4 regions of the Brucella oryzae genome follow, and region 1 is predicted to be linked to each of the others. Evidence: riboswitches for the same ligand, from Rfam matches in the RefSeq annotation. Region 1 holds a riboswitch; each other region holds the start of a gene.

Region 1 (5,045 bases):
CATGGACGGTCGAAATAATGCTCGATGCGTGGGCCGACTGCCTGCACGACCAGACGCATCGGCTTGCCCGGCACATCGACAAAGCCCTTCAGGCGAAGAATATCGTGTTCCGCAATGACCGCTTTCAGCTTTTCCGTGAACAGCTTGGGATCGGCCACAGAGCCCGCTTCGAGCACGAAGCTCTCGAACTCGTCATGATCGTGCTCATGTCCATCTGCATGATGGATTTCATGGTGGGATTTGCGGTTGGTGATGTCGTCTTCAGTGCCAACGCCAAGGCCGAGCAAAACGTCAGCTCCAAGCTTGCCAAAGCTCGCAGGAACCATATTCACCCGGCGCGACGAACGCTCGGCCACATCGGCCTTAACACCGTCGAGCATTGAAGCGTCAATCAGATCGGCCTTGTTGAGGACAATCAGATCGGCTGCATGAATCTGATCCTCAAAAAGTTCCTCTAAAGGGCTTTCATGGTCAAGAGATTCGTCCGCTGCGCGCTGTGCATCCACCTTGTCGTGGTCATCGGCAAAACGACCTTCGGCAACGGCTGCCGCATCAATCACGGTTACCACACCGTCGACGGTTACCTGCGTCTTGATTTCCGGCCAGTTGAATGCGGCGACGAGTGGCTGCGGCAATGCCAGGCCGGAGGTCTCGATCACAATATGATCTGGACGATCAGCGCGATCCAGAAGCTTGGTCATGGTCGGGATGAAATCATCGGCAACGGTGCAGCAGATACAACCATTATTGAGTTCAATCACATCTTCTTCACGGCATGCTTCGATACCGCAACCTTTCAGAATACCGCCATCGACACCGAGATCACCGAACTCATTGATAATCAACGCGATGCGTTTTCCGTCAGCGTTTTCCAGCAGGTTGCGGATCATCGTCGTTTTGCCCGATCCGAGAAAACCGGTGATGACTGTTGCGGGAATTTTCTGTCCCTGCATCGATTTATCCCTTCATCTTGAGCGGCAGCCCTGCCGCCATGAAATAAACTTCATCCGCAACCGCGGCCACTGCCTGGTGCAGAAAGCCTGCATGATCGCGAAATTCCCGTGCCATGCGATTTTCCGGCACGATCCCAAGTCCAACTTCGTTCGAAACAAAAACCACAGACCCGGCAAGGTCCGGCAGCATAGCGACAAGACTTGCCGTCTCAGTTGCTATATCGCGCTCGGCCATCATCAGATTGGTCAGCCACAGGGTCAAACAATCAACCAGCACGAACCGATCCGCAGCAACATGCAATGTTAGTGCGCCAATGAGATCGAGCGGCTCCTCTACCGTCTGCCATTCTGAACCACGGCGGTCGCGGTGAATGGCTATGCGGCTTTCCATTTCCTTGTCGAAGGCGCGTCCTGTTGCCAGATAGAGCGGCTGAAGCCCCGAGGACACGACCATCTTCTCGGCATAGGATGACTTGCCCGAACGGGCTCCGCCAAGGACCAGAACCGATTTTCCCGGCGAAGCCATTTTCATCAACCCTCAATCTCGGACGACGCATAGTGCTGGATGAACCAGCCGAGCGCGAGGCCGATCACCGCCCACATAAACAGGTTGGTCGCCAGCGATGCGACCGCATATTGCGACGCAAGCAGCGCGGGAATGGGAGACGAAATATCTTCCGGATGCGGTGCACCATAGAGATGCGGAGCCATAATCAGCACTAGCCCAAGAATCTTCGCCCAGATTTCCTGGCGTAAAACGATGAGATAGAGCCCCAGACCGCTCAGCACCACGGTTGCAATCCACCATAGCTGACGTTCGGCCAGATCGGCCGCCGGCATTGCCGGCAATTCCGGTGACAATCCCAACGCGGGCAGAAAGGCGACTGCAAAAAAGCCAGCAACACCCCAATAGATGCCGTTCTGCGCCGTAATGCGACGCCCGAGAAGCAAGGCCACGCCACCGAGCAGCAAGGCAAAACCCGCGCCTGCCACGAGATTCGCAAGGATTGTATTGCCCAACCGTCCGAACGGCAGTTCGGCTCCTTCTACTTCAGCATCTGCGGCAGTGGCACCATGTTCATGCGGCGTGGCTTCCGCCTCGCCATGGCTGTGACCACCGCCAGCATCTTCATAGGTTTCGGCCTGCAGGATCAACGGTACTGTCTTCAAATACATGGCTGGAGTAATCAACAGCCCGGCCAAAAGACCGGCAGCAAGCGTCGCCAACAAATAACGGATCAACATTTCTGTCCCTCAATAGCAATTTCGCGCCGATGGCCGTCCGCCATCGAGCCTTGCTCAACTTCAATTCTCAAAAAGGTTAGGCTGCTCAGTGGCAGGGAAAACCATAAGAATGGCGCGTATCGTGTGCTGAATCGTGCAGCGTATCGGAATGGGCAAGCCCTACGCCGTAAATCAGGAACGCGCCGAGAAGCAGAGAAACGACAGCTGTGCCCAGACGGGCAGCAAGCGGCATTGCGAGTGTGCTGGAAACAGAATCTTGAGTACGTGCAGCCATGACAACCTCCGTGCAGGCAGCAGGGAAAAACCTCCCATGGGGTTCAGGCTCTATGCCTTCACGCAACAGGCAGGTCTCCTGGCTCACGGGTCGCGGGGATTGAAGCTACCTTCCCAGAAGCCTTTAATGCTTCCAGTGGTTACCGGTTGCCCGGCTTGCTTCATCCCTCTCCGCTCTACAGTCGCGGGGTCGGCTGCGATAAAGACGCCCGGATTGGGTCCGTCCGTCGCATTCCCTTTTTGGTATCGCCGGGATTCGTCCCGGCAAAGACCTGTTGCATGGTTTTGACACTAGGCTTTCGCCCCATCGGCGTCAATCGCGACCGATGATTGACTACCTCATTTCAAATTAAACAATGCATCGATATCGAGACAGGCTTCCAGCTCCTCGGACAGTTCATCCAGCGCGGCCTCGACACTGGCACGATAACTCATCTGGCTACCGCTCACACCAAGCCCCTGCAAAAATCTCCGACGGAACTCGTCAGCACTAAAAACACCATGAAGATAAGTCCCCATGATCCGCCCATCTGGAGATACCGCTCCATCATCATGCTCGCCAATACGGGCAAATGGCCTCACCATATCCTGTCCGATCGTGCGCCCGATATGAATTTCATATCCGTCCAGCGGCACATTATGGAGAATCGAGGTCGCCTGCACATTGCGGACAACTTTTTCAGGTTCCATCAACGTTTCAACATCGAGAAGCGCCAACCCATCGATATCGCGCACATGGCCCTCGATACCGGTCGGGTCGCTGATGTGGCGACCAAGCATCTGGAACCCACCGCAGATACCAAGCACATAACCGCCCCGTTTCACATGGGCAAACAATTCCAGATCCCAGCCATTGTCACGAACCGCCTGCATATCGGCTATCGTAGACTTTGTTCCCGGCAGAATGACAAGGCCCGCATCGCCGGGAATACTCGATCCAGGCGGCACCATGACTACTTCTACATCCGATTCAGTTTTTAGCGGATCAAGATCATCGAAATTGGCGATGCGCGGCAACATAGGCACCGCAACCACGAGTGACTTCTTTTTTCCGCGTACTGCACGCTCAAGAACAACCGAATCCTCGGCTGGCAGTCGCGATACTGCTTTCAGCCACGGAACCACGCCGAAAGAACGCCAGCCGGTAAACTGGGTAATGGCAGCCAGCCCGTCATCAAAAAGCGAGATATCGCCCCGGAACTTGTTGATCAGAAATCCGCGAACCATGGCGCGGTCCTGTTGGGAAAGAATAGTGTGCGTGCCGACGAGAGAAGCGATAACGCCGCCCCTGTCTATATCGCCAACGAGAACGACCGGGACATCGGCCTGCGTGGCAAATCCCATATTGGCGATATCGCCAGCCCGCAGGTTGATTTCAGCTGACGACCCCGCCCCTTCCACAAGCACAAGGTCCGCGCCTTGGCTGATCCTGGCAAAGGATTCCATGACAGCCGCCATGAGCTGCGGTTTCAACTCCTGATAATAGCGCCCACGCGCTTCGCCCCGCACCTGCCCCTGTACGACGACCTGACTACCCATGTCAGTCTGCGGCTTGAGAAGCACCGGGTTCATATGAACAGACGACGGTACACCACAAGCCAGTGCCTGCAACCACTGAGCTCTGCCGATTTCACCGCCATCGTCGCTAACCGCCGCGTTGTTAGACATGTTTTGGGGTTTGAAAGGGCGAACATTGAGACCACGGTTACGTGCGACGCGGCATAATCCGGCAACAAGAACACTTTTGCCGACGTCCGAACCCGTTCCCTGAAACATGATTGCGCGTGCCATAAACTGCTGCCTAGCTTAAACTGAACTCGCTGGCAACGGGACCGCACGCGACGAACGTCTATGCAAAAATGCGCATCAGTTTATTACAAATGTGAGCAACATTATTCCAATGGAGCGTTGGCAGCCCTCCACCGTTATGATCTAGTCCGGGGGAAGAGCTGCGGTGCTACAGGGAGGAAACCATGGATGCTGCCGACCAGAACCAGTTCGAACTGAATGAAGATCAGCTTGCCATTCAGGATATGGCGCGAGCCTTCGCCAGTGATCGCATTGCCCCATATGCATTGCAATGGGATCGTGACAAACATTTCCCGGTCGATGTACTACAAGAGACCGGTCCGCTCGGCATGGGTGGCATCTATGTACATGAAGATGTCGGTGGCTCAGCACTCAAGCGGCTGGATGCAGTGCTTATTTTTGAAGCGCTGGCGACCGCGTGCCCCGCATTTTCGGCCTTTGTCTCTATCCATAACATGGCCGCATGGATGATCGACACTTTCGGCAACAACGAACAGCGCCAACGCTTGCTGCCGAAGCTTACATCGATGGAATCGCTTGCCAGCTACTGCCTGACCGAGCCCGGATCAGGTTCGGATGCGGCTGCGCTTAGAACACGCGCTACACGCGATGGTGACTATTATATTCTCAACGGCTCCAAGCAGTTCATTTCCGGTGCAGGCGCCACAGATGTCTATGTGACTATGGTGCGTACCGGCGAGGACGGTCCCAAGGGGATTTCCACCATCGTTGTGCCAAAAGATGCACCCGGCCTCTCTTTTGGCG
Region 2 (5,045 bases), on a different contig from region 1:
CTGGGATACCGTTAGCACTACGCAGCCTTCTCATCTGGATTCAAGAAAACATGTAAAATAGTCAGAGAAAGGAAAGTGCTGTCCTGTTCATAGCGGATCGATTAGAAAAAATGGAGCAATCAATGAGGACGCTCTTTTAAGCGTCGTTAAGCCAAGGGAGTGAAGCATGTGGTTTTCTACTGCCTCGGTTAGTAATTTGAGCGGGGCTAAATCAGACTCCCTATCTTTCACCATCCCGTTATGGATAGCTAAATTAGCCACTTCTACGCCATTGTTGGATCTTGAAAGAAATAGCTTTGAAGCTAACACCACTGAGTTCATTTACGCCTTTGATATTGAGAAAAGAAATCAGAGCCTTTTGTCTTCGAGTGATAAAGGAACAATATGCAATCGAGTATAACGAAAAGTGGCATGCCGACCTCGACTCATTGTTGCTTTCTAACGATTTGAACTGGTTTTCCACACCCAACAGGGGAAGGTTCTATAGGGCTTCTTGTGGGGAAACGGGCAAGATTATAGCCGCAGGTGGATTGTATGATTTGAGTTACAAGCCAACCACCCAAAGCAGACTACAAACGAGGTATGAATATAAAGCACAGGTGTGCCAGATCGTACGCGTTTATCTCGATTCTTCATATCGCCGTCGGGGAATTGGACGACAAATTGTAAAGGCATTGGAAACTGATGCGTATGAGCTAGGATACCATAAATGTTACTTGCATGCCGATGCAGAGGCGACAAATACGCTCCGTTTCTGGAGAGCATTGGGATATAAGGATTTCGGACGCTTTTCCTATCTGGCAGGATCTCGTGTCGACACTTGTGTCGATTTCGATAAGCAAATCTGAATCCCACCCAAAAGAGATCCAATAAAAGTGCCGCACATTGACCGACGCAGCGAACTAAAATTCACCCTTGAGCCTCCTCATTTGGGAAATTACAGGGTTTCCGCGCAGTCTTAAATTCCAAAAATGACCTCGTGCCGGAAACCGACACGAGGTATCTCGTGGTTTCAAGACTACTGCGGTTTCTCGCCTGCCCGATCCAGTATCTCCTGAAAACGCTTCTTGGCCCGTTGGGGTAAATCCGCCTGGATAAAATCAGGAGTAACGGCTGCATCGCCTACTTTTACGATCATCACCATTCCCATACCAATGTGGGGCGAACACTTGATGCCATAGAAGCCAGCCTCATCAAAGGTCACAGCAATTTCTTGGTCAATCTTGCCTTTGAACCCGGCATAGCCTTCCGGAGACATTCCCGGAATGGATGCCGCGTTATGGCTCTTGTTGCCGACCCTGAACTGAATAATGTCGCCTGGTTTCAGGCTGACAAACTCTGGTTCGAACACCATGCTACCATTTTGCCCACGATTGAGCATCTTGACTTCAATGGTTTCCGCATAGGCAGGCAAGTGATTGCTCATAACCAAGAGAGATGCCAGGGCCGTCGCTCGGACAATTCCTACTTTCGAAAGCCCGCTCATTTTGACAAGCCTGCCTTTTCAAGCGCATCTGCCAGGACTTCGATCCCTTCAATCGTGCGGATCGTCGGGTTCATTGCCTGAGCATCCATCTCCACTATTCGCTTCTCCTTGACAGCAGGCATCAGGTTTGTGACCGGATCCGTGTCGAGAAACTTGAGCTTGACTGCAACATCATCTGCCGGGAACCGACGGCGTTCCATCTTTCCAGCAACAATGATCGTCGGATTGGCTTTTGCAATGGTTTCCCAGCCAACTGTTGGCCATTCTTCTTCGCTGGCGATAATGTTCTTCACCCCAAGCGTCGACATGATGTAACCGGGGGCTCCGCTCTGACCCGCAACGTAGGGATCGATATCCAATTCGGCACTGGAAAACCAGAAGACCGCCGACGCTTCGCCTTTTAATCCGGCAATCTTGTTTCTGGCCTTTTCTTCGCGCTCCTTCAGTTCGGCTACGAGCTTGTCACCTTTTTCCTGCACGTCGAAGATTTTGGCGAGATCGGAGACTTCCTGATAGATCATGTCCATCGAGAATTTTGACGTGCGCAAGCCATCGCCGCCGCTGGAATTGTCCTTACCAATGCAATCAGCAGGCGATGTGTAGACTGGAATATTCAGTTCCGCGAATTGCTCTGACGTCCCCACAACACCCTGTGGCCCGATCTGCCATTCAAACTGATTGGCGATCATATCCGGTTTCGTTGCGACGACGCTTTCGAAGCTTGGATCGTTATCCGCAAGACGTGGAACTTTCTTGTCCAGCTCTTCAAATCCGGGAAGAACTGGCCCGATCCACAACGCCGTTCCGACAATTTTTTCAGCAACGCCAAGGAGATAGAGTATTTCAGTCGAGCTCTGACCAACCGAAACCACACGGTTAGGAGCCTGCTTGAATGTGATGTCATGCCCACAATTCTTGAGCGTCAGTGGATATCGGGTTTTGTCGGCAAATGAAGGTGTTACTGCGGTTGCCAGCAAAGAGGCCGTCGCCAAAGCAAGAACGAGAGATTTAAAGCGCACAGTCTTTCCTTTCGCGGAGATGTGAGTGCATCGCCACCAATGAATTGAGCGGAGCAGCTTTTGGGAGGATGTAGCAAGCGATCATAATGATCCTTTCCGAGCTTCCCCGCTCGTGAAGTTGGACGGTTTGATACGGCAGGTATCCTGGCTCACAGAGTTTGCACTGCTCATCTGCCTTCCCACTTTCGCAGTGGCATGACGCTCGAAAAACAAAGCGTCACTCGGATGAACGGTCTCCGCTTACAGTTGCGGGGGCAGCCACGGATTTGGCCCCATTCGGGTCGTCCTCACCGTGTTCCCTTTTAATCCCGGCAATTCTCATCGCCAGGAACCGTGAAATGATCACTAGGTTTTTGTTCCCTGATCAGTCAAGCAATGTTTGAGCAAATCGCAGTTAATCGTCAGGCCTGCCCAAACGCCATTTCGACTTGGAAATCAGTCCGCCTCAAGCCTTGCAAACATTTCTCCGGGATCAGCCAACTCCTCGCGACGCCAATCCTCGATGATATGAGGATGGACGACCAGATTCTGAATTAGAGAGGGAGGGTAAAGTGTTACGGTAAAAGACTTCTTTGTCCGCGATGATGCAACCTTTGTTGGGCCTGGAAGTTTGCCAGATTTTGTCCAGCGTCGGCATTCTTCGGCAGAGATATTGAGAAAATTTTCAACCGAACGGCTGGATAGCGGAGCGTTGATAATTGCGCTGACCCGACGATCAATCCTGCGGAGCTTGTCAAGGAATAACCCCAACTCACTATCGGTGGGATGGAATAAGAATACGTTCCTATCATCGGTTTGAAAACTGCTCTTTAATATGTTGACTGCTCTACGAAAACTGCGTCGAGCTGGCGTCTTTCGTGGAATGAACACATCCAGCGCAAAAATTTCCTCATCCAATGAGACTTCAATACCGGATTGTAAGCAGCGCCCTATTACAAAACTTCCATTGAAAAACACCTGAAACTTTTCCTCCATCAACATCCGGTTTTCATTGAACGAAACCTTTCGCATCAGGTCAATAAACGAGGCTGGATACGCGGCGTTTTTCCATAATCTCTATCAGTTCCAATAAATCTGCCAGATCCATTGCATTCCCCTTTTATCGAATAAACGGGCTCTTTTTCAGTTTTTATCAAGGAGTGGCAAAAGGGGTCAGAAATGCCCCTTTACGTCAGCTCGCCGCATAGGGTGAAATCGCTGCAACATTATCGCTGATTTGCATTTCATGGCTTATCGGGGGGAAGGCGCGTTGGCTGCATTCGCGGCGCTCGCACAGCTTGCAACCCACACCAATCATGGTTCGCGCACTCAGATCGTTCAGAACCAGGCCCTTTGAATAAACCAGACGCTCCGCATCCCTGAGATCGCATCCCAATCCAATGGCAAAAGTCTTGTCCGGCGCACCATATCCGCCATGATGATGTGTGACCGTTCTTGCAACCCACAGATAAGCCCGTCCATCCGGCATTTCAGCAATCTGGGTGCAAATCCGGCCCGGCGAAGAAAACGCATCGTATACTGTCCAAAGAGGACAACTGCCGCCTATTCTGGAGAAATGGAAATCTGTTGCAGACTGCCGCTTGGAGATATTGCCTGCCCTGTCAACGCGAACAAAGAAGAATGGTACTCCATTCGCACCCGGTCGTTGCAAGGTGCTCAGCCGATGGCAAATGGTTTCAAAACCCACCCCAAATCGCTGGCCGAGCAGATCAATATCGTAGTGCAATTGTTCGGCCGATTGCAGGAAGGCCCTATAAGGCAGTATCAGCGCGCCAGCGAAATAATTGGCGAGGCCAATGCGGGCAAGAGCAACGGCTTCTGAGCTGGAGAACCCTGCCTTCCCCGTCAGAGTGTCGAGCAACCCGGCCTGTTCAAGGAAGCACAATTGCGTCGCCATCTGAAACGCAGACTGTCCGGGAGAAAGCGTATTGGACAGCGTAAGAGTTCGGGACGCCGGATCAAAACGCCTCAATGAGCTTTGATAATCAAAGGACTGATCATACTTTACCGAGACGGAATGCAGATTATGGAGGCGTTCCACGAGGGCTTGATCAAATCGCCCAATTTGCATGCCAAGTTCTCCAGCCAGTTTCTCTGCACAGAGATCGAGTTCGGCGATGTGATTGCTTCTCGCATAAAAATAGTCGCGGACTTCCTCATAAGGCATGGAAGGAAAGGGCTCCAATGACGATTGCCTTGGATCACCCAGACGCATAGCGAGCGCCTCCGACTGCTCAATCGCCTTTCGCATCTGCTTGTAAAGCTGGAGAACAGTGCGCCCCACAGCTGGCATATTGCTGGCAATCTCCCTGATCTCACTGTTGCTGACCGTCTCGCCTAGCAGCGGGTTTGAGAATACCTGTCTCAACTCTCCGATCATGCGTCCATCATCTTGCCCGGAGAAAAGCTGAACATCGATCCCGAAAGCTGCATTCATGCGCAATAGTACCTGGACAGTAATGGGTCGCTGATTGTTCTCGATCTGGTTGAGATAGCTCAGAGATATTCCAAGTGCATTTGCCAACGCTTGCTGGGTCAGT
Region 3 (5,045 bases), on a different contig from region 1:
CGGAGGGTCGCACGGCGCTTGATATTGTTCAGATAATAATCGCGTTCAAAAATCCTTTTCATGTTTCGCGTTTCTGCCTTGAGGTTCTTCACATGCGGGGCAAACCATGGCTGAGTGCTGCTGTTCGATCCGACCAATTGGGCGTCCTCTGCTGGAGGTGCGCAAGGGCGAATGATGGGCCGTGCCGTTGGCTATGGACGAAGCCCGGATGACATCGTCATCCTGCCAGGTATCAGCGCAGCGATTGGATCCACAACGAGAGAAACAGAATTGGTCTGGGAAGAGCTCGAGGCTTTAACCAGCACGGTGGTTGGCCTGACACGTCTTTCGGCGAGGTTTGCCGGCCATGATCTTAGTGGCGTCCCGCTTGATCGGCCGCTGACAACGAACGATTTTCCTGATCTCAATGAGGTGGAGGCCTCGAAAAGCCGCGTGATCGGCTACATCGACATGACGCTCAGAGAAAGCCTGCACTTAGGCAGTTGCTTCGGAAATTGGCTGGTGCGCGGCGACACTTCGTTGCAACAGGAACGCCAAAACAGGTCGCTGACACCATCGAAGACTGGTTCAAAACCGGAGCCGCTGATGGTTTCAACGTGATGCCCCCATCTTCAACAGCCAGCTTGCATTGTTCGCGGAGGAAGTCGTTCCAGTCCTTCAGAAGCGCGGTCTGTTCCGTAAAGAATACGAAGGGAGCACGCTACGGTCGCATTTTGGCCTCGGCGCTGTTGTGCGGCCTCAACAGCTCGCAAGGTCTGCTTAGCTGTTGATTGCCGCGCTGAAATGCCTGACATATGACTGCATAGTCCGACCACGGTTCGCGCGCAAACAACCTTGGAGAACCAACTGTCATCACGGGGTCAACAACATCGTGCTGAACATGACCTCGCCGAAATTCGCCCATGCTATGCGGTTCGCACTGACTCAAGATGATTTCGCTCTTCCGCGCGGCAGAGCATGGTAATCCCGGTTCTGAACGTTGTGGTGGGTGCTTGAGCTTCCATTCGTGCGTTGGACCAGATTTTGAACAGGTTCCAGATTGCGGTGTTGTCATTTCCTTTCGGAGCCAAGGCGGCTCCAAAAGGAAACAGATCGTCGCAGGTCAGGCCGTAGCCTTATGGTCCGCGCCTTCGGCCAGCGTTTTCAGCAGGCCGCAAGCACCATGTTGTTGATAGCGCCGATCCAGCCGCGCCGCTCGGGATTGATCTCGCCGTCCGGCCAGAAGGCGACCCGCTCGCCCACCGTGCTGGCCAAAAGATCGAAAATGCCCTCGACGCTATCGGCGGGGATGCCGCCGGAGAACATGACGTTCTGGCATAGCTGACACATTTGGTCTTTTTGTTGAAGAAGCGATACAGGCAATCTTCGGCCTTTAAGCTGAAGACTCGTTATTGCCGTAATAGAGTTTGCCGAGTTGGATGGGACCGCGTCCCTGACTGCGGCGGTGGATATTCGTGTCACGCAAGGAATAAACGCAGTCGCAATATTCTTGCTGGTAGAATTCCTCGCGCTTGGAAATCTCGATCATCCGGGCAGAGCCGCCGCCTTTACGCCAGTTATAGTCCCAATAGGACAGGCCCTCGTAGGGTGCCGCGGCGCGTTTGCCGCAATCGTTGATCTGCGCCATGTTTTTCCAGCGCGAGATGCCGAGCGACGAAGTCATCATCGGAAAACCGTTCTCATGGGCATAAAGGGCGGTCCGTTCGAAGCGCATGTCAAAACACATGGTACAACGAATGCCGCGTTCCGGTTCCCATTCCATTCCCTTTGCTCGGGCGAACCAGTTGTCCTTGTCATAATCGGCATCAATGAACGCAACGCCGTGTTTTTCGGCAAAGCGGATATTCTCGTCCTTGCGCAGTAGATATTCCCGCTCGGGGTGGATATTGGGATTGTAGAAGAAAATCGTATAGTCGATGCCGGAGGCCAGCATTGCTTCCATCACTTCGCCGGAGCAGGGGGCGCAACAGGAGTGCAGGAGCACTCTCTTCTCGTCGCCGGGCAGGGTCAATTCGGGGCTTTGAACTTCCATCATCGCGACACACCTTAAAGCCGGCCGCAGGCATAGCGGCCGGATAAACGAACAAACGCTCCGTATCAATCAATGTACGAAGCGACGGTATCACCCTTACGGAAAGGCCGCTCCTGACACGCTGCCCGCAGTCAGAACAGGTGAACGATCCGGGCAGGTTTCCTGACTTGCGGTTCTTCGCTCTTCCCGGCGTACTGTGCGCCAGTGGCATATCGGGTTGGCTCGCCGTCTACAGTTGCGGGAGCAGCTCCGGATTTGGACATGGCCCTGACCGGATTCCCTTTTACCTGGAGTTTCCTCCGGCACCTAGATCATTATGAGAAACAGCACAAGCGCCAGCGACTGTCAATTTCAATCGTTAGGCCATGCTGTCTGGCTGAGTTTACCTACCTGCGCGACCTAATGCCGATAATGCATGTAAGGTGGGCGGGTGGGAAATGCAGGCGCGAAGAATTCAATTTCTTCGTCTATAACTTAAAGATATAAACATTTCTTTATGTGCTCTTGACATTATGTGCCCGATGCATGAAGAGTAACGATGCTTAGGTTCTCCGGTTGTCGCTTTTGACATGCCGGGGCTAAGAGGGAAGTCGGTGCCCCGTCTCATTCGGGAAAGCCGGCGCTGCCCCCGCAACTGTAAGCGGTGAGCGGATGTCCAGAATGTCACTGGGGTTTAACCCGGGAAGACGGACGAAAGCTATGACCCGCGAGCCAGGAGACCTGCCTTTGCAAAATAACGTCCACGGGCGGGGTGTCCCGGTGTGCCGTAGCGAAGGCCGCGTAGCGGTCTTTATTGCTATGCGTTCGCTGACCCATGCCCCCAACTTTTTGGGGTGAGTCATGTCTCAAACCGCAACTCCAGTCGCCGCAAAAGGCGGGTCACTTGTCGATTACCAGGAAATCACGGGGCATAACGACATTACGTTTCGCCTCAAGTCCCTTCGTTTTGACGAAAACTATCACCCCTCAGACACCACGCGTATCACGACCAACTTTGCTAATTTGGCCCGAGGGGAGAATCGCCAAGAGAACCTCCGTAATGCTCTGAGGATGGTCGACAATCGGTTCAACGCTTTGGCGCATTGGGATAATCCGAAGGCGATCGTTATTCTGTGGAACTTGAAATCATTTCGGTCGAAATCAATATCGATGCGGAAGGCAATAGGGATGCTTTCCCACTGATTGAAATTCTGAAAACGAATATCGTCGATCGGAAGACAAATGAACGCATCGAAGGCATTGTTGGGAACAACTTCTCTTCTTATGTTCGAGATTACGACTTTAGCGTCGTTCTGCCCGACTATAACAAGGAACGCTCCACGTTCAGCGTTCCAGAGAACTTCGGCGATCTGCATGGGAAACTATTCAAATGTTTCCTTAACTCAAATGCATACAATGAGCATTTTCGGAAACCACCAGTTATCTGCTTAAGCGCTTCAAGCAGTAAGACCTATCACCGGACTGGTAATTACCATCCGGTGCTGGGCGCAGAATATCAGCAAAACGAATTATCTTTGACTGATCAATATTTTCAAAAAATGGGATTGCAGGTACGCTTCTTCATGCCGCCAAACAGTGTTGCGCCTTTCGCTTTCTATTTTGTTGGCAACCTCCTTGATGACTATACCAATCTTGAGCTTATTGGCACAATCAGCACGATGGAAACTTTTCAGAAGATCTATCGGCCCGAGATTTACAATGCCAATTCGGTAGCTGGGGCTTGCTTTCAGCCAAGCCTGAAACACGAAGACTATTCACTGACACGCATTGTCTATGATCGCGAAGAGCGAAGCCGACTGGCCGTTGAGCAGGGACGATTCGCTCAGGAACAATTCATGACGCCGTATAAGACCGTCCTGGAGCAATGGTCTGCCAATTACACCCTTTGATGAGCCAAAAGATAAGGTTACCTATCATGAAAAGACTATTGCCTACGTCGACCGCTGGCAGTTTGCCAAAGCCTTCCTGGCTTGCAGAACCTGAGAAGCTTTGGTCCCCATGGAAGCTGCAAGATGATAAATTGATCGAGGGCAAACGGGATGCCTTGCGTTTGGCACTATATGATCAGCAGCAGGCGGGCATTGATATCGTTAGTGACGGCGAACAGACGCGTCAGCATTTTGTCACGACATTTATCGAGCACCTTGATGGTGTTGACTTTGAAAAGCGTGAAACGGTCAGAATCCGCAATCGTTATGATGCCAGTGTGCCGACAGTCGTTGGCGCTGTGTCTCGGCCGAAGCCGGTTTTTGTTGAAGACGCCAGGTTTTTACGTAAACAAACTGCTCAGCCGATCAAGTGGGCTCTTCCGGGTCCAATGACCATGATCGATACTCTTTATGATGTTCACTATAAAAGCCGCGAGAAGTTGGCGTGGGAGTTCGCGAAGATACTCAATGAAGAAGCTAAAGAACTGGAGGCTGCTGGCGTCGATATCATCCAGTTCGATGAGCCTGCGTTCAATGTGTTCTTTGACGATGTCAATGATTGGGGTGTTCCTACCCTTGAGAAGGCAATCGAAGGTCTCAAATGCGAAACGGCCGTTCATATTTGCTATGGATACGGAATTAAGGCCAACACTGATTGGAAAAAGACACTTGGTTCTGAGTGGCGACAGTATGAGGAATCTTTCCCCAAGCTGCAAAAGTCCAACATCGACCTGATCTCGCTGGAATGTCAAAACTCACATGTTCCGATAGATTTGATTGAACTTCTCCGAGGCAAGAAGGTGATGGTCGGGGCTATTGATGTTGCGACCCAAACCGTTGAGACTCCCGAGGAAGTTGCCAACACTCTGCGAAAAGCACTTCAGTTTGTTGATGCTGACAAGCTTTATCCCTGCACCAATTGCGGGATGGCTCCGCTGCCGCGACAAGTAGCACGCGGCAAATTAAGTGCATTGGGTGCAGGTGCTGAAATCATCAGAAGAGAGCTTTCGGCATAATCCTTGCTGAATGACATGAGGCCGACATGAACGTTATGAACCACCGCTTCGAAAATGTAGATAAAACTG
Region 4 (5,045 bases), on a different contig from region 1:
TGTCCAAGCAACAGGGCGAATGCCGGTGCACCGAACAAGGCCGTGATGACACCGATCGGCAGAACCTGCCCCGGAATGATGATACGCGACAGAATATCGGCGACGATCATGAAGATCGCGCCCATGAGTGCTGCCGCAGGCAACAGCCTGCCGTGTCTGACCCCGACCACCATGCGCGCCGCATGGGGAATGACGAGACCGATAAAGCCGACAGAGCCGACGATGGAAACCATGACCGCCGTCATCATGGCGCTGACACCAATCAGCACCGCATAGACGCGACGCACCGGTATGCCGAGCGAAGCAGCGGATTCGGTTCCGAAGGTAAAGGCATCAAGCGCACGTGCATGCCACAGGCAGATGGCCAGACCAATCAGGCAGGCAGGCAGAGCAAGTGTGACGTCGGGCCAGCGCACGCCGGAAAGATTACCCAAAAGCCAGAACATGATGCCGCGCGCCTGCTCGGCATTTGCAGCCTTTGTGACGATGAATGACGTTAGCGCATTGAAAAGCTGTGAACCCGCAATGCCTGCGAGGATGATCGCGCTGCTGCCGCGCCCCGCTCGCAACGCCAGAAGGGAGACGAGGCCGAAAGCAACAATAGCGCCAATGAACGCACCCAGCGAAAGCGTCAGCACGCCAGCGCCTATGCCGAGAATAGCAACGCCGACAGCGCCTGTCGAAGCACCAGCGGAGATGCCCAGAATATACGGATCAGCGAGCGAATTCCGAAGCAGCGACTGCAGAATAACACCGGATATTGCGAGCGACGCGCCACAACATGCCGCGATAACCGCACGGCTGAGGCGATAGCTCCAGACGATCCCTTCATCGATGGGTTCGAGCGGATACCCGGCATTCCACACCCGATTGGCCACGGTCTTCGCGACCACATCAAGCGGTATTGCCGTTTCGCCTATCGCCGCTCCGAGCCAAAGGGCAAGAAGAAGCAGGACAAGCGAAAAGGCCAGGAAGAACACGCCGGAGCGTGCCCTTCCCTTCTGTTTGAAGCCTGTTGTCGCCGCCCGAACCGTCACTTGTTCAGGCCCGAGGCGGCAATGTCGGCAGCTAGCGTTTCGATGCCTTCGATCACGCGAAGCGACGTGCTCATCGACTGTGCATCCATGTCGAAGACATACTTGTCCTTGACCGCAGGCATCAGCTTCGTGACCGGATCGTTCTCGAGGAACTGGTGCTTGACGGCAATGTCGTCAGCCGGATAGCGACGGCGATCCAGTTTCGCAGCCACGATCATCGAAGGGTTCGATTTTGCAATCGTTTCCCATCCGACCGTCGGCCATTCTTCCTCGCTGTCGATCACATTCTTGATGCCAAGCACCGAAAGAATATAGGCGGGCGCGCCGAACTTGCCTGCAACATAGGGATCGGCATCGACCTGCGTGCTGGAGAACCAGACAACGGCGGAAAGCTTACCGCCAGCAGACCCAACCTTTTCGCGCGCAGCCGCTTCGCGCGCCTTCAGATCGGCGACGAGTTTTTCGCCCCGGTCCTGCACATTGAAGATTTCCGCCAGTTCGGTGATTTCCTGATAGACGATACCCATCTTGAACGCTGCTGTACGAACGCCGTCGCCGCCGCCGGAATTGTCCTTGCCAACGCAATCGGATGGCGAGGTATAGGCCGGGATGCCCAGCTCCTCGAACTGTTCAGGCTTTGCCACGATACCCGCCGGGCCGACATGCCACTGGAAATCCGCCGTCACGATATCCGGCTTCTGTGCCAGAACGCTTTCGAAGCTCGGATCGTTATCGGCGAGCCGCTTTACCTTGGAATTTACCTCTTCAAAGCCTTTGAGAACAGGCCCGAACCACACCGCCGTGCCGACAACCTTGTCGCCAAGGCCGAGGCTGTAAAGAATTTCTGCGCTGCTTTGTCCGACTGCAACGGCGCGGGTGGGTGCATGGTTGAAGGTTACCTCCCGACCGCAATTCTTCAGCGTCAGCGGATATTGCGTTTCCGCCGCCTGGGCGGCCAATCCGCCTGCGAGAAAAAATGCAGCCGCGCAAAAGGCGGCGCGAAACGGCATCTTGCCGAGAATATTCATGAAAGTCCCCGAAATGATGAGAGAAAGACGCCCTGTCAGGCGGCGGATAAAATCCGGCGCGGAAGACGAACAGGCATATCCGGGATCATACCGAAATCATGCGATGACGATGGGAGGAAGCGTCCTGCGACGCGGAAATCTGTCATAACCGGCTCCTGCTCCGGGCATCCCCGCCCGTGACAATGGACAACACTAGACGGCAGGTCTCCTGGCTCACGAATATCTGCTGTTCATCTGCCTTCCCGCGCTTCTCCGGCACAGTGGCATGACGCTTTGAACGTCACGAGGATGAACGGCAATCCGCTTACAGTTGCGGGGGCAGCCACGGTCTTGGCCCCTTTTCGGGTCGTCCTCACCGTGTTCCCTATTAATCCCCTTCACTCTCGGTCGGGGAACCGTCGTTACACTATTACGTTAGCCCGTTGTCACCGTCAAGCAGGTCTCGACGGCTATTTCCAGCGCGCAGTTTTCAATTGTTTCGAAAGCTAGTTACTTAAATTGCAGCCAAACTATTGTCGCTTACGCTGGCCTATTGAATTTGTTTTGGGCAATATCCATGTAGACAACTCCCGCTAGAGGAGCGGGACTTTGGGGAGGTCCGCCGGAAGGCGGCATACATTCTATCTGGGAGGACATATGCGTAGATTTATTCTGGCCCTGACGTCGGTGGCGGCGTTGGCGATGGCAGGCTCTGCTTCTGCAGAAGACTACAAAGTGCTGGCGCCTGCAGCACCTGGCGGCGGCTGGGACCAGACGGCGCGCACAATGCAGAGCGCGCTTCAGGACGAAAAGATTTCCGGCAGCGTTCAGGTCATCAACGTTCCGGGCGCTGGCGGCACCATCGGCCTCGCGCAGTTCGTGAACCAGAACAAGGGCGACCCGAGCCAGCTCATCGTTGGCGGCTATGTCATGGTCGGCGCTATCTTGACCAACAAGTCGCCGGTGACACTCGATGCCATCACGCCGATTGCACGCCTCACCGGCGAGTATGAAGCCATCGTCGTACCGGCATCTTCCGACATCCAGAATCTTGGCGATCTTGCCGCAAAGCTGAAGGCTGATCCGGGCTCCGTTTCGTGGGGCGGCGGTTCTGCGGGCGGCACCGACCACATCACCGCCGGCCTCTTTGCCAAGGCGGCAGGCGTCGACCCGACAAAGGTCAACTACATCGCTTTCTCCGGCGGCGGCGAAGCACTGGCGGCCATTCTCGGCAATCAGGTGACTGTTGGCATTTCCGGCTACGGCGAATTCGAAGCCCAGATCAAGGCCGGTACGCTGCGTATCATCGGCATTTCGAGCGACGAGCGCGTGGAAGGCATCGACGCACCGACCTTCAAGGAAGGCGGCGTAGATGTTTCGATCCAGAACTGGCGCATGGTGGGTGCGGCTCCCGGCATCACTGCCGAACAGGAAGCTGCCATCAATGCCGATATCGAGAAAATGGTGAAGTCCGAATCCTGGCAGAAGGCTCTGAAAGACAAGGGCTGGGCGGATACTTATCTCGCCGGTCCGGCATTCAAGGAGCAGCTGGCCAAGGACGTCGCCGCGACTGAGACCATCCTCAAGGAAATCGGCCTCGTCAAATGACCGGAACAGAACCGCAGGAAAAGCGCCGCCCGGAAGGGGCGGCGCCAGATTTCGCCGCCCTTGTCATCGCTCTCGTTCTTGCAGCCGTCGCCATTGCCATTGCATGGTCGACAACCTACGGCAACGACGTGACGAGTTATTCGCCGGTCGGGCCCAAAACCGTTCCTTATGTCGTTGCCGCCGGATTGTTCGGCCTCGCCATATGGACCGTATTCGAGGCGCTTCGCGGTGATTTTCCCGAGCGCGAGCATCAGGAAATTGCTCCGATGGCATGGATCATCGGCGGTCTGGCCATCCAGATGCTGACGATGAAGACTGTCGGCTTTTCCTTATCCACCGGCCTGCTTTTCGCAGCAACCGCCCGTGGCTTCGGCTATCGCAAGTTCTGGATCAGCGTTCCCGTCGGCATCGTCTTCGCCTTCGTGATCTGGTTCATCTTTGCGCGCGGCCTGCAGCTATCGCTGCCGTCCGGCTGGCTCGAACAATTCGTTTAGAGCATTCCCTGAAACATTGGAAATGCCCTAAGTCCTTGTTTTGTCGCATTATCCTACGCAAAACCGCTTCGCATTTTTGCTGGAAATGCTTTAAAGGCTAAATGCCATTATGGATACTGTCGCACTTCTCGCCAACGGGCTTCTGGTGGCGCTTGAACCATCGAATCTTCTGTATGCGTTAATCGGCGTCACGCTCGGCACAGCCGTTGGTGTGCTACCTGGCATCGGCCCGGCGCTGACCGTCGCGCTCCTTCTGCCCGTTACCTACAAGCTCGACCCCTCCGGCTCCCTCATCATGTTTGCGGGCATCTATTACGGCGGCATGTATGGCGGCTCGACCACATCGATCCTCCTGAATACGCCGGGCGAAAGCGCCTCCATCGTCACCGCATTGGAGGGCAACAAGATGGCACGCGCCGGACGTGGCGGGCCAGCGCTTGCAACAGCAGCCATCGGCTCGTTCATTGCGGGCCTGATCGCCACTCTGGCGCTTGCCTTCGTCGCACCATGGGTCGTGAAATTCGCCCTGTCCTTCGGACCGTCCGAATATTTTGCGCTCATGCTTCTCGCCTTCATGACGGTCTCGGCTGCATTCGGCGATTCCACATTACGCGGCCTGACATCCTTGTTCATCGGACTGGCGCTCGGCCTGATCGGCATTGATCAGCTGACCGGACAGGCACGCCTTGTCATGGGAACGCCCAACCTGCTCGATGGCATCAATGTCACCACATTGGCAGTGGCGCTGTTCGCCATCGGTGAAACCCTTGCGGTCGTGTCGAAGAAGCTTCGGCCAGAAGATGAAGTCATCGCTGTCAAGGGTTCCGTCTGGATGACCAGGAACGACTGGAAGCGCTCGTGGATGCCGTGGCTGCGCGGCACCGCCATCGGCTTTCCGA

The links. A riboswitch is a leader RNA that binds a small molecule or an ion and turns the genes downstream of it on or off. The one in region 1 is predicted to bind cobalamin.
Positions count from the first base shown of each region.
Region 2: linked by a shared signal. The riboswitch ahead of JNC70_RS15995 (ABC transporter substrate-binding protein) and the one ahead of JNC70_RS08600 (CbtB domain-containing protein) in region 1 are both predicted to bind cobalamin.
Region 3: linked by a shared signal. The riboswitch ahead of JNC70_RS15940 (epoxyqueuosine reductase QueH) and the one ahead of JNC70_RS08600 (CbtB domain-containing protein) in region 1 are both predicted to bind cobalamin.
Region 4: linked by a shared signal. The riboswitch ahead of JNC70_RS01585 (ABC transporter substrate-binding protein) and the one ahead of JNC70_RS08600 (CbtB domain-containing protein) in region 1 are both predicted to bind cobalamin.

Region 1 is NZ_JBHEEO010000006.1:208,711-213,755, reverse strand. It holds gene cobW (cobalamin biosynthesis protein CobW) at 1-953, opposite strand, end outside; gene cobU (bifunctional adenosylcobinamide kinase/adenosylcobinamide-phosphate guanylyltransferase) at 958-1,479, opposite strand; gene JNC70_RS08605 (CbtA family protein) at 1,485-2,198, opposite strand; gene JNC70_RS08600 (CbtB domain-containing protein) at 2,284-2,472, opposite strand; cobalamin riboswitch at 2,524-2,762, opposite strand; gene JNC70_RS08595 (cobyric acid synthase) at 2,811-4,262, opposite strand; gene JNC70_RS08590 (isobutyryl-CoA dehydrogenase) at 4,445-5,045, shown strand, end outside.
Region 2 is NZ_JBHEEO010000016.1:26,044-31,088, reverse strand. It holds gene JNC70_RS16005 (GNAT family N-acetyltransferase) at 369-848, shown strand; gene JNC70_RS16000 (pseudoazurin) at 1,019-1,486, opposite strand; gene JNC70_RS15995 (ABC transporter substrate-binding protein) at 1,483-2,478, opposite strand; cobalamin riboswitch at 2,623-2,856, opposite strand; gene JNC70_RS15990 (hypothetical protein) at 2,941-3,486, opposite strand; gene JNC70_RS15985 (short-chain fatty acyl-CoA regulator family protein) at 3,677-5,045, opposite strand, start outside.
Region 3 is NZ_JBHEEO010000016.1:15,286-20,330, forward strand. It holds gene JNC70_RS15930 (hypothetical protein) at 172-600, shown strand; gene JNC70_RS15935 (hypothetical protein) at 1,144-1,329, opposite strand; gene JNC70_RS15940 (epoxyqueuosine reductase QueH) at 1,373-2,035, opposite strand; cobalamin riboswitch at 2,168-2,357, opposite strand; cobalamin riboswitch at 2,560-2,774, shown strand; partial or broken gene JNC70_RS15945 (DUF1852 domain-containing protein) at 2,951-3,921, shown strand; gene JNC70_RS15950 (methionine synthase) at 3,948-4,976, shown strand; gene JNC70_RS15955 (flavin reductase) at 5,003-5,045, shown strand, end outside.
Region 4 is NZ_JBHEEO010000001.1:343,426-348,470, forward strand. It holds gene JNC70_RS01580 (FecCD family ABC transporter permease) at 1-1,037, opposite strand, end outside; gene JNC70_RS01585 (ABC transporter substrate-binding protein) at 1,034-2,065, opposite strand; cobalamin riboswitch at 2,247-2,480, opposite strand; gene JNC70_RS01590 (Bug family tripartite tricarboxylate transporter substrate binding protein) at 2,702-3,652, shown strand; gene JNC70_RS01595 (tripartite tricarboxylate transporter TctB family protein) at 3,649-4,146, shown strand; gene JNC70_RS01600 (tripartite tricarboxylate transporter permease) at 4,256-5,045, shown strand, end outside.